3 regions of the Bartonella silvatica genome follow, and region 3 is predicted to be linked to each of the others. Evidence: predicted binding sites of a transcription regulator. Region 3 holds the regulator's gene; each other region holds the start of a gene.
What was found. The regulator LexA, encoded in region 3, represses DNA repair genes until DNA is damaged. The targets are predictions, from matches to a motif close to TGTTCNNNNTGTGTTCNG.

Region 1: the regulator LexA is predicted to act here: its motif matches at 2,622-2,639, upstream of dnaE (DNA polymerase III subunit alpha).
Region 2: the regulator LexA is predicted to act here: its motif matches at 2,010-2,027, upstream of ruvC (crossover junction endodeoxyribonuclease RuvC).

What each region holds. Positions count from the first base shown of each region.
Region 1 covers NZ_JBEPLI010000010.1:7,994-12,465, forward strand. Annotated here, with positions in the region: gene glmS (glutamine--fructose-6-phosphate transaminase (isomerizing)) at 1-1, shown strand, start outside; gene recG (ATP-dependent DNA helicase RecG) at 396-2,504, opposite strand; gene dnaE (DNA polymerase III subunit alpha) at 2,908-4,472, shown strand, end outside.
Region 2 covers NZ_JBEPLI010000001.1:396,256-400,727, forward strand. Annotated here, with positions in the region: gene ABID23_RS01620 (OpgC family protein) at 66-1,208, shown strand; gene ABID23_RS01625 (DUF1465 family protein) at 1,374-1,901, shown strand; gene ruvC (crossover junction endodeoxyribonuclease RuvC) at 2,078-2,590, shown strand; partial or broken gene ABID23_RS01635 (crossover junction endodeoxyribonuclease RuvC) at 2,635-2,838, shown strand; gene ruvA (Holliday junction branch migration protein RuvA) at 2,835-3,455, shown strand; gene ruvB (Holliday junction branch migration DNA helicase RuvB) at 3,465-4,472, shown strand, end outside.
Region 3 covers NZ_JBEPLI010000016.1:12,342-16,813, forward strand. Annotated here, with positions in the region: gene ttcA (tRNA 2-thiocytidine(32) synthetase TtcA) at 1-240, shown strand, start outside; partial or broken gene ABID23_RS06265 (ribosomal protein S12 methylthiotransferase) at 276-1,605, opposite strand; gene lexA (transcriptional repressor LexA) at 1,788-2,495, opposite strand; tRNA gene ABID23_RS06275 (tRNA-Lys) at 3,000-3,075, shown strand.

The DNA of each region.
Region 1 (4,472 bases), on a different contig from region 3:
ATTTCGTATTTTTATGGGGAAGGGAGAATGGTTGTGGGCGTAGAGAGCGGACTTATAATGATTATTTTTTGTTTAAAATACACATAACAGTTTCTAAATTCAAACTTTTGAATTTAGCATCCAAAAAACTTGTCACCTTGTATGCTAAAAGAGAAAAACGATGTATGGATAAAACTGTTTGCGAAAATGCTTAATATATTTTCTATGGGGCTGTTTTAATAGAAAAGCGGCAATATTGGTGATGAAGATGATAATTATAGTTTGTTACCCTGCAGAGATAAGGGGGATATAGAGGGTTTGTTTCATATCATTGATGGGCTATTTAAGAGTACAAATTATAAAAGAGCTTTTATAATAAATACATCAAGCTTTCGTTTAGGGGTGTTTTTATTTTATTAGCCTGCTCGTAAAAGGCGTGTGGCGTCGTTGTGTCCGAAAAGATACAGGAGCAGACGTAAAGCTTCTCCTTGTTTGGAAGAAAGGTTAGGGTCGCGTTGTAAAAATAAACGTGCATCTCTTCTTGCCATTGATAAAAGATCACTATGGACTGAAAGATTTGCTATTTTGAACTCAGGCATGCCGGATTGTTTGGTTCCTAAAAGCTCTCCTTCTCCTCGGAGACGCCAGTCTTCCTCAGCAATTTTAAAACCATCTTCTGTACTCCGTATGATATTAAGGCGTGTTGCCGCCATTTTTGTGAGCGGCTCTTTGTAGAGTAAAATACAGGAGGATTTTCTTTCTCCTCGTCCGACACGTCCACGCAATTGGTGTAATTGTGAAAGACCAAAATGTTCCGCGTGTTCGATAATGATAATTGAAGCATCCGGAATGTCTACCCCCACTTCAATGACTGTAGTTGCAACCAAAATACGGATATTTCCACATTTAAAAGATGTCATAGCTTCTTCTTTTTCATCTGTTGACATTTTTCCATGGATTATACCAACACGTGTTCCAAACCGCTCTTGGAGGATAGAAAAACGACTTTCGATTGAAGTGAGATCGAGAGCGATAGATTCCTCCACTAAAGGGCAAATCCAATAAATTTTTTCTCCTTTTTCAAGTGCAACAGCAACGCGTTCTATGAGTTCATTAATACGTTTTAAAGAAAGTGTTGCTGTTGTAATGGACTGTCGACCGATTGGTTTTTCTGTAATTTGAGAAACATCCATATCACCAAAAGCTGTTAAAACAAGTGTACGTGGAATCGGGGTTGCTGTCATTACAAGCATATCAGGTTTATGACCTTTTTCTGTAAGGGCAAGGCGTTGATGTACGCCAAAACGATGCTGTTCATCAATAATGGCTAAAGCAAGATTATTATAAGAAACGCTTTCTTGTATGAGGGCATGAGTTCCAATGATAATAGAGGCTTGCCCTGATAAAATATCATTTAAAATATTTGTACGTAATTTACCTTTTTCTCGCCCTGTTAAAAGGACTGTTTTTAATCCGACTTTTTCAGCAAGAGGTGCGATTGTTGCAAAATGTTGCCGAGCAAGAACTTCTGTCGGGGCCATTAAAGCTGATTGCCCTGAATTTTCAGAAATTTGTGTCATTGCTGTGAGGGCAACAATGGTTTTTCCTGCTCCTACATCTCCTTGGAGAAGTCTTAACATCGGTTCTGGTGAAGAAAGATCCTTTGCAATATCCTGTATTGCTTTTGTCTGTCCACTTGTCAGTTGAAAAGGGATGGCTTCCAGTAATTTCTGAGTATAAACCCCTGTTGGTGGTCGAGATATTCCAGAAAGAGATTTTGTTTGTAAACGTATGAGACCAAGAGCTAATTGGCAAGCAAGCAATTCATCATAGGCAAGACGTTTGCGTGCCGTACTTTCTAAAGTTAAGTCATCGGGGTCAATGGGACTATGGATACGACGTAAAGCAACTGGAAAAGAAGCAAAATTGTGTTGTTTTTTGACGTCTTCTTCTATCCATTCTGGCAAAAGAGGAATACAATCGAGAGCATTTTGTATGGTACGCTTTAGTATTTTTACGGATAATCCAGCAGTAGAAGGATAAATGGGTTCGATCAAAGGAATCTGATTTGATTGCTCACTCGGTACGATATAATCTGGATGTGCCATGGAAAGGTATCCATTAAACCATTCAACCTTACCTGAGACAATGACTTTTTTTCCTATCGGGAGTTGTTTTTTTAGCCAAGAGGATTGAGCATGAAAAAAAACTAAATTCATTTTTCCTGTTGGATCATGTGCCATGACGCGATAGGGTAAGCGATTACGGCCCACTGGTGGTGGTTGATGTTTATCAATGATAATTTCAAGAGTTGTCGTGATTCCTTCTTGTGCACAAGCAATATTGGGGCATATTCTGCGATCTACAACGGAATAGGGCATTAACTGAAGTAGATCAATAAGGGTAGGCTCATGTTGAGTAGGATTACTATTTAAAATTTTTGATAATAAACCACATACTTTAGGTGTAACCCCAGGAAGAGTACGTATAGAATTAAAAAGAGGTGTAATAAGGCGTGGAGGCATAAGGAAAATTGGCTTTCTTCTTTTATTTTTTCCAGTGCTTTATAAAGAGTTTTTTGAGAATACATTAATATTTAAGACAAAACCACCTCTTTTACATTTTAAGTTTTTATTAGAAATATCAACACTTAAAGAACGCATGAGATAAAAAAATATAAAAAAGAGGGGTAATATTTGTAATGATTCTATTCGATTTTTTCTTTTTATTTTGATGTATTTATTTACTGTGAATAGAGATATTTTCTTGATAGAACTCTCTTATAAAGAGAGATAAAATTGCAATGTCTTGCCAATATGTGGAGCGCTAAATTCATAGATTTAAGGGTGTGATAAGCTACAATGGTTTCCTTAGAGGGGCAGATAGGGGATGCTGTGTAGCATTTAATTAGTTGTGAGAAATTTGAGAGTGGCAAAAGATAAGACTAAAATACGAGATGACCAGAAATCTTTTCCTCGCTTTGTTCATTTGAGGGTACATTCTGCTTATTCATTACTTGAAGGAGCTTTAAAAATCCCACAAATTATTCAACATGCGATTTCAGATTATACACCAGCTATTGCTATTACCGATACAAATAATTTATTTGGTGCGTTGGAGTTTTCACAATATTGTTTTTCTCATGGGATTCAGCCAATTATTGGTTGTCAGCTTACTGTTGATTTTTATGGTGAAGAACATCATCAACATTTTGCTAAATGGTCTCGCCCTTCTGACTTTTGTTCTCTCGTTTTGTTTGCAGCCAGTGATGTTGGTTATGCTCATTTAGTTCGTCTTGTTAGTCGTGCTTATCTTGATAAGTGTGATACGGATCCTCCTCATATCAAAGCCGATTGGCTGTCATCGCACAGTGAAGGAGTTATTGCTTTGACTGGTGGTAAGGGAGGGCCTATCAACTTTCCTTTGGCAGAAGATAAAACAGAACGCGCTGTTGAACGTTTAATTTATTTAAAAAAAGTTTTTGGTGATCGCCTTTATGTAGAGTTACAGCGCCATGGCTCTTTTGATCGAAACGTAGAAGCTATTCTTATTGAATTGGCGTATAAATATGAAATTCCTCTTGTTGCTACCAATGAAGCTTTTTTTCTAAATAGGGAAGGGTATGAAGCACATGATGCGTTGATGGCGGTTGCCGAAGGACAAATTGTTTCTAATCCAGAGCGTAAACGTGTGACGCCAGATCATTATTTGAAATCACAAGATGAAATGATTGCATTATTTTCTGATCTTCCAGAAGCTTTGGAGAACAGCGTTGAAATTGCATTGCGTTGTCATACTGCTACGCCAATTCGCAAACCAATTTTGCCTCGTTTCATGGAGCAGTCTGTTGATGCAAACCTTGCTTTAAAAGTGGAAGATCATGAATTATTAAATCAAGCTAAAGCTGGTTTGAAAATGCGGCTTGAATCAATTGGACTAGCAGAAGGATATGCAGTTGCAGATTATGAGCAGCGACTTGATTATGAAGTTTCTGTTATTACACGTATGCAATTTTCTGGCTATTTTCTCATCGTTTCAGATTTCATAAAATGGGCAAAGGCTCATGATATCCCTGTTGGTCCTGGACGTGGTTCGGGTGCTGGTTCACTTGTCGCTTATGCATTGACGATTACAGATGTTGATCCATTGCGCTTTTCTCTCCTTTTTGAACGTTTTCTTAATCCAGACCGCGTTTCTATGCCAGATTTTGATATCGACTTTTGTCAAGAACGACGTGAAGAGGTTATTCATTATGTTCAAAAAAAATATGGTCGCGATCAGGTCGCTCAAATTATTACTTTTGGTAAATTACAGGCACGCGCAGTGTTGCGTGATGTTGGACGCGTTTTAGAAGTTCCTTATCGTCAGGTCGATTATCTGACAAAATTAGTTCCTGCTACACCGGGAAGTCAGATTGAATTGGCTGATGCTATTAAGGATGAACCTAAATTTGAAGAAGAAAAGAAAAAGGATCCTGTTGTTGGGCGTACATT
Region 2 (4,472 bases), on a different contig from region 3:
ACTTCATCTTATCAATATTCTTTGCTAATATAAGTGGTTACTTTCGCAATTCGTGGGGAAGATTTATGGGATATGAGGGCGTTTTGAACCATAATACGCATCCTTCTCATCGTGATACACGCATTGATGTCTTTCGTTCTTTAGCCTTATTGACCATTTTCATCAACCATATTCCCGGAACTTTATATGAACATTTCACACATAGAAATTTTGGTTTTTCTGATTCAGCAGAGGTTTTTGTTTTGCTTTCTGGGGTTTCTTTGGGTTTAAGTTTTCATGCGCGGTTGTATAAACAGTCTTTTCTTTCCATTATAGGCAGGCTTTGGAAAAGAGCCTTTAAGCTTTATGGGGCATATCTTTTTACGACTTTTGCAACTTTAAGCCTTTTTGGAATTGCTTTTTTATTATGGCGGGTGGAAAAACTGTTATTGATGAACAATGTAGGGTTGTTTTTTACCCAGCCTGTTACTGCATTTTTGAGCATTTTAAGCTTGGGGCATCAATTGGGCTATAATAATATTTTGCCACTTTATATTGTTCTCATGTTTTTCGCCCCCTTTGCCCTTTATTTGGCGTGTAAACAAAAAATATTGCTGCTTTTGGCTTCATTCCTTCTCTATCTCATTTGCGGATTTTATAAAATTGCTCCTCCTTCTTATCCTCTACAAGGAAAGTGGTTCTTAAATCCTTTGTCGTGGCAATTGTTATTTGTCATTGGCTTGGTCACCACTTTAGCCCTTAAACAAGGACAAAAAATCGCCTTTCAACCGGTTTTGGTGTTTTTGGCAGCCCTCTATTTGCTGCTTTCTTTGTTATGGGTGCGCTTAAATTGGTGGGGAGTTTTGGGGTGGCTTGGGTGGTCTTCCCCCTTGTGGAACTTTAATAAAACTTTTTTAAGTTTGCCGCGTTTGCTGCATATTATGGCGTTGTCATCCCTCATTCTTTGCTTGCCTACTTTGCATAACAGATTTCGGTTCTCTGAGAAAAACCCCTTAACCATTTTAGGAAAACACAGTTTGCCCGTTTTTGTAACGGGGACTGTTTTTGCCATGTTTGGACAAATTTTAAAAACAGTGATGACGGGAACGTTTTTTTCCGATACTCTATTGATTATAAGTGGTATTATGGTGCAGTTCGTGGTCGCTTACTATTATGAAAGACGCCGATCCTTGCAGAAGTCCTTTCTAAGGAAATCTGTCGTTTTATGACCCTATAGGAGGGCATGTTAACCTTATATTAAGAAGCGCGTTGCGTAAAAATTTTAAAAGAGGTACTCAACAAAAAGCATTTTACAGAGCCTAAAAAAGAAACTTTTTCATTCTCATTTCGTTGAGGAACACAGATTTCTGTGTTGATATTTGGAGTATAAAAGCGTGAGTGCACATAAACGTCCCTATGATGAACCCATTGTTATGATTGAGCATAGTGCTTTTGAAAATGCTTTCAATCGTCTCTACGAAGAAACAATGTCCTTAATTGAAGAGACGGCAACTTATATTGATACGCAAGGAAAATTAGCAGCACGTTCTCTTTCAACGGAAGTTTCTGCAATTTATGCCAAAGAAGCTATGTATTTAAGTACACGGCTTATGCAAGTCGCCTCGCAGCTCCTTCTGCTTCGTGCAGAGCGAGAAGGGGAAATGCTCCCTGAGCAAATACAAAAAGAAATTGCAAAGGTATCGCTTCACACACCAACATTAGAGCTAGAAAGTGACCATTGGCAAGAGCTACCAGAAGTTTTTCGGCATTTTGTTGCTCGTTCACTCCGCCTTGAAGCGCGTATGCAATATATGCGCAATATGCACATTGCTAAAGAAGGTGAAGTTGCTCAACCCCTAGAAGAAGAAAATCCTGTCGGGAAACAAATCGAATTGCTTAAAACCGCATTTGGGCGTTTTTAAAAAACGCTTCTAAAAAACTTCACAGTGTATTTTTTAGTTTTCTGTGCGTCTGCTTCCTTAAAATCTATTTTGATTTATCTTTTTCCTTTATTCTGTTTTATTATTTCCTATTCTTTGAGTGTTTTTCCTGCTTAGCCTTTATTCAAGCGGGGAAAAAATATATAGACTTATAACTTATGGCAGAGACGATTCGTATTATAGGCATTGATCCCGGACTACGGCGTACAGGATGGGGCGTTATCGATCTCTCTGGAAGCCGCCTGCAATTTGTTGCGGCAGGCACGATTACTTCTGATGTGCAGTGTGACCTTGCCTCCAGATTATCTCAGCTTCATAAAGGACTTTCAGAGATTGTGCATCAATTCATGCCGCATGAAGCTGCAGTGGAACATGTGTTTGTCAATAAAGATGCGACGGCTACTTTAAAACTTGGTCAGGCGCGTGCTATCGCCCTTCTTGTTCCAGCACAAGGGCATCTTCCAGTTTTTGAATATGCGCCCAATAAAGTGAAAAAATCGGTTATTGGTGTTGGTCATGGTGCTAAGGAACAAATTCATATGATGGTGAAAGTGTTGCTCCCACGTGCCGAATTTGATAGCAGTGATGCCGCTGATGCATTGGCTCTTGCCATTTGCCATAGTATGCATCGTAAGAGTTTGAATGCTTATCATTCAAGGATGAGAGCATGATGGGAAAATTACATGCTCTCCTTGAACATATTTTGGGTGATGATGTTTTTGCATATGCTTATCATACAGTGAAAAAATCGGTTATTGGTGTTCATGGTGTTCAGGAACAAATTCATATGATGGTGAAAGTGTTGCTCCCACGTGTTAAATTTTACAGCCGTGATGCCGCTGATGCATTGGCTCTTGCCATTTGCCATAGTATGCATCGTAAGAACTTGAACGCTTATCATTCAAGGATGAGAGCATGATTGGAAAATTAAAAGGTATCCTTGAGCATATTTTTGATGATCATATCCTCGTGGATGTTCAAGGTGTGGGCTATGTCGTTTTTGTGTCCAGTCGGATGCATCATTCCTTACCTGCTCTTGGTGAGAATATAAATCTTTTTATTGAAACCCATGTGCGTGAAGATGCTATTCGTCTTTTTGGTTTTGCGACAAGAGCTGAACAAGAGTGGTTTTGCTTGCTTCAAAATGTTCCAGGTGTGGGTGCAAAAGTTGCTTTGGCCATTTTGGGCACTTTAGCGCCAAATGAACTTTCACAAGCCATTGCATTAAACGATGTGGCCATGATGAGCCGCGCGCCAGGGGTTGGTAAAAAAGTCAGTGAAAGGATTGTTCGTGAGTTGAAAAGTAAAGCGCTGCCCTTTCATGAAAATGCAGCTCAAAATGCTCCGACCCCTCATTTGGAAATGACACATCAACCAACAAATGATGCCCTTTCCGCTTTGATCAAGCTCGGTTTTGAACGTGATAAAGCGGCGCATGCTCTTGCTTTAGCGGTCAATGCTTTGGAAGGGGAAAATCTTTCTTCTGCGTTGCTTATTCGTCATAGTCTCAAATTACTTTCTCCTCCCAATTCGTAAAAGGTAACAATGCATAAAGATGAAGATCAACGCTTGCTTGGTAGTGTTTCCCTCCCCAATGATCCAGATCGGTCTTTAAGACCACAAGTTCTCGATGACTTTATTGGGCAAGAAGCAGCGCGGGAAAATTTGAAAATATTTATCGAAGCCGCAAAAGCACGCCAAGAGGCACTCGATCATGTGTTGTTTGTTGGTCCCCCCGGTTTGGGAAAGACAACGCTTTCACAGATTATGGCGAAAGAATTAGGGGTAAATTTTCGTTCTACCTCTGGACCTGTCATTGCTAAAGCAGGGGATTTGGCTGCTCTTTTAACCAATCTAGAAGAGCGCGATGTTTTGTTTATTGATGAAATTCACCGTCTTAGTCCAGCTATTGAAGAAATTCTTTATCCAGCTATGGAAGATTATCAGCTTGACCTTATCATTGGGGAAGGACCGGCTGCGCGTTCGGTTAAAATTGATCTTGCTAAATTTACTTTGGTGGCAGCAACCACGCGTTTAGGGCTTTTAACCACACCATTACGTGATCGTTTTGGTATTCCTATTCGGCTCAATTTTTATACCATAGAGGAATTAGAATATATTGTGCAGCGGAATGCGCGGCTTTTTTCGGTGCAGATCAGTGATGATGGTGCCCATGAAATTGCACGTCGAGCCCGTGGAACTCCACGAATTGCCGGACGGCTTTTACGCCGAGTGTGTGATTTTGCATTGGTTCAACGTGCTCAAAAAATTGATCGTAAAGTAGCTGATGAAGCGCTTTCACGCCTTGAAGTTGATCATTTGGGGCTTGATCCGCTTGATCATCGTTATTTACTGTTGATTGCCGATACTTTTCTAGGAGGACCGGTGGGAATCGAAACAATTGCTGCTGCTCTTTCCGAACCGCGTGATGCTATTGAAGATATTGTTGAACCCTATCTTCTCCAACAAGGATTTATTCAGCGTACAGCGCGGGGAAGAATTTTGACAGAAAAAGCGTGGAGCCATTTAGGGCTTTCTCCTCCGGTTTCTTCA
Region 3 (4,472 bases):
CTTGTGTATGTTGCCGAGGAAGATATGGAGAAGTTTTCCCAAGTGATGAAGTTTCCCATTATTCCTTGTAATCTTTGTGGTAGTCAAGATGGTTTACAACGTAATATTATGAAAGAAATGCTAAAAGATATCGAAAAAAAAATGCCAGGACGTAAAGATACAATGATTCGCGCTTTAACAAACGTTCGTCCAGGTCATTTACTCGATAAAAAAATTTTTGATTTTAAAAGCTTATTATAAAATTTAATTTTTAAGTATGTTTTTAAGTCTTATCTTTAAACTGTAATGTTATAGAGATCGCAAGTATCTGATTTTTCAATTTTTACGGTAACAAATTCACCAACACGTAGTGGAGATATTTTGGTGATATATACAACACCGTCTATTTCTGAGGAATTATGTTAACGATAATCTTTTGCAATCAAGAATCGATACATGTCGAAAAAACAGAATTCCGTGATTTTGAAAAAAACGCCCTTTTTCTCTGATTCTTATCGATCAAAACCTAGAATCTTTTTCCAACTTAAAAAAGTTGAGTAGAGCTTTGCTGTTGTTTTATCATAAAGCGATGTCATCGATTTTTTTTACTTCTTTAGAAATTTTTTCTAAGCCTAGATTATTTGTGACAGCACCTTTTACTTCTTCATATTTAAAGCATTCAGCTCGTTCAATTTTGGACTCCTCTAGCTAGTTGAGGAATATATGAAGTCTTCATTTGTTTTGCTTGGAAAGTTAACAGTAAATGTTGATCGTAAAGTGAGGTCTAAACAAATTTTTTTCCATTTTTTAATTCTACGATTTGTTTTTTCCATAGAATCTGACATTTCATGTCGTGTAAAATAGTTATGAGGTATTTTGAAAAGGGATGTCCATAAGAAAGATTTTTTTATCTTAGCCATAAACTCAACTACGGTATCAACATGAAAATAAGGGTAGATTAATATATGGATATCTCCTTAATTCACGACAAAAATAAAAAATTTTGTTTCTACTGTATGGTTTTTCCAAACGCTTTCAAGATATTTATATCAACGCCGTAAGCACTCGTATCTTATAAAATAACCATAATCTCTTTTATACCTGCCTGCACAAACTTTTCAGCTTCGCGAAAAACCTTAATTGATAGAATATAAAGTAAGGTTGCTGCGCAGAATAGGGGTAATACAAAAACTGCATTGATTGAACATTCTTCAAAAATTGTTAAGTAAGCATATAGCGATGAGGTGTAAAAAATACCTTATAAGGGGAATAAATCGGTAAAAGGGTTATGCAATGGAGGAATGACGGTATGAATATCTTGTATGAGGCTTTCATAGGTTTGTAATGGTTAGTAAATTTGGCTGTATTTGAGGAATAACATCGAGAACAGCACAAAGATATCCAGTTATAATAACTTTTTCATTTTCTTTGAGGGCTTTATCAATATTGGTGCGTGACTCTTTTCGTGCAAAATCAAGAAAGCCTATTCGTATTCACAATAACAGGAGTAGCACTTTGGTGTTTGTATAAGATTTCATCATCTTCGGATCTCAATTTTGTAATAATCAGCTCAGAAACTGCCAGTGTTTTTTGATAGACAAGAGAGATAAAACAAATAGGAGGGATTCTCCGTAATAAATTCTGCCATTTTATGATGATTAATTTTTTTACTTTTTTATTAAAGCTCAAAATAAACTTTATTTTTGATATATACCACACAATATTTCATGATTTTACTCATGTAAGTGACATACTATAAAAAATGCGCAATAATTTCTTGATTAAGATATGGAGGATATCAGAAAATTTTAATATTTTCGAATAAGTCCGATAAGCACCCCCTGTATCTGTATGTGTTCAGATCTATATATGCGTGTTTCATAGTGAGGGTTTGCAGCTTCTAATACAATAGCAGCTCCTTTGCGTCTATAACGTTTTAATGTTGCTTCTTCTCTATCAATAAGTGCGACCACAATTTCACCTGATATTGCTGTGTTTTGTCGTTTAATGATGATCGTGTCTTTATCAAAAATACCAGCCTCAATCATGGAATCATCTTTTACTTCCAAAGCGTAGTGCTCACCTGAGTTAATCATATCCTTTGGTAAAGAAAGTGTATTTGTTTGTTGTAATATAGCGGAGATAGGCACTCCCGTAGCAATGCGTCCCATAATAGGAATAGTAATCTGTTTTTCTTCTTCAGCAGAATCAGGCGTATCAAAATTTTTTGATAGTTTTCTTTTATCTCTTTCTATCGTAGTTGGAGAAATATTACGCGCTAAAGACAGGTTAAATGTTATTTTCTCTGGCAGTCGAATGACCTCTACTGCACGGGCACGGTTTGGCAGGCGGCGTATAAAGCCTCTTTGTTCTAAGGCTACCATGAGTTTATGAATGCCAGATTTTGAAGAAAGTTCTAATGCAGTTTTCATTTCGTCAAAAGAAGGAGGGATACCAGTTTCTTTCATATGATTATGAATAAACAAGAGTAGCTCGTATTGTTTACATGTTAGCATTCAATATTCCAGTAAAAAGAATTAAAATATAGGTATCTGTAAACATTATAAAATTTTAATATATAAATTAAAGTAGTTTGCTATATTTTTATTTTAAATGTATTTATTAAAAATAGTTTTTTATTTATATTAATAATAATTATATATAATTGAGTGATATTTTTACATTTTAAATGAGCGACCTTATCTGAAGTCAGATTCAGAAATTTATTTTAGGGAAAAGTTAGCTCTCTATAAAGGACAAGGATTTAGGTGCACAGTTAGAATCACTTTATGCATTCTTCTCGCTTATGATAGAGTTGAGATAATCACTTTTTCATATAAACTTCAGAGTCTATAGTGCATTTTTTGTTGAAATATTCTTGTTATTTACGCTCAAAAGGGAGAAAAAAGAGAAAAATATTGATAACTACACCTAATAATAATATTTTTTTTCGAAAACTATTGACCAAATGAAAAGTGAGCCGTATGTTCCACTCAACTTCCTGCAGGTGGTTTGTGTGGGAGCGCGTAGCTCAGTTGGTAGAGCAACTGACTTTTAATCAGTAGGTCCAGGGTTCGAATCCCTGCGCGCTCACCATATTTAAATAAACTCAGTAGAACAGCAAATTGTCATCAGACATCAATGTAGATGTTTTGGTCTTGTGTTTTCAGTTGACTTACTTTTTTCATATATTGTTGTGCAGAGATGCTTGTATCTTTTTAAATTCAGAGTTTAGAAAGAATTTTAGATTATATACTGTAACGCTCTCATCGATAGTATATATTGCAGATTTTTTGTTTTATCTATGTGGAGCAGGGGGAAAATTTTTCTCTAACGAGGTTGTTTTTGCTTTTTTGCAAATAAAATATTTCATTCTTTTGAGCTATTTGTACTACCTCACCATGAGGCAAGGATAAAGATAACATTATCTCAAAAATTTTTATGAACTTTATGCAGTCAGAGATGATAAGGAAAGTCAACTCTTTTTTAGTTGTGGGTAATGTTTTCTGTAAGGATGTCAGTGGCTTTACATATGAAGAATGAGATTTTTATTCAAAACAATTATTAACAACCTCTTAATTAAAAAATATTTAAAAATCATTATAGAGTGTTTATTAAGTTATGGGAGGGGGATAAGTATTATATGGAAACAACCTAAAAAAATCTCATACTTCACGAAAAAAGCACGAAATAATATAGGAGAATGCATGAAGGGAGTATTATTTCATTTTACATATATTCATCGTCTAAAAATCTTGATAACTATAATTTTTTTGTCTTACTGTTTTTTTATTTTATCGTTAAAATTGAAATAATGCGTGTCATTTAACTTATCAAAAATTTGTATGAAAAACTGTGAAAAGCCTCTTTTCTTTTTATTCACCGGTTATGTTACACAATTCCTCTCCACGTCTTTTTACGTCGATTGATGATTATAAAGTATATAAACTCGTATTTGATCTAATAATGATTGAACATCATTATTTGTCCTTAACGCTATAGAATCTCAAATCTCATATAAGGAGATAAGAAACAGCGATAGCACTTAGAAGCCTATAAATGTTGATAATCAGTAATATACCTAGAAAAGTGAAATTTTATAATTTCAGTTTACAGTCGTAACCTCTCATATAAAATAGACTTTCAAGTAAAAAATAATAAAGTTTTTTCTATAATTTTAAATATGCTATTATACTCAAAAGTTGCTCCATATTTTTTATCCACCTTGATTAGTCAAAATGTGTATATAATCTATAGATAATTTTGATGTGTATTTGCCAACTTTATTTAAAGATATTAGAAAAATAATAGTTTGGATCAGATGTACAAAGCGATAATATCATTGTTGATTAAACAACTGTAGCGATCTCGTATTTTCTGCTGTTAGGGTGATAAAAAGAGCTTCTAAAATAAACAGTAACTCTTTTGCATAAGCTTGTTGTGTTAAACACACTAAAGATACTTTTGCTTTTAATAATACATTTTAATGTGAA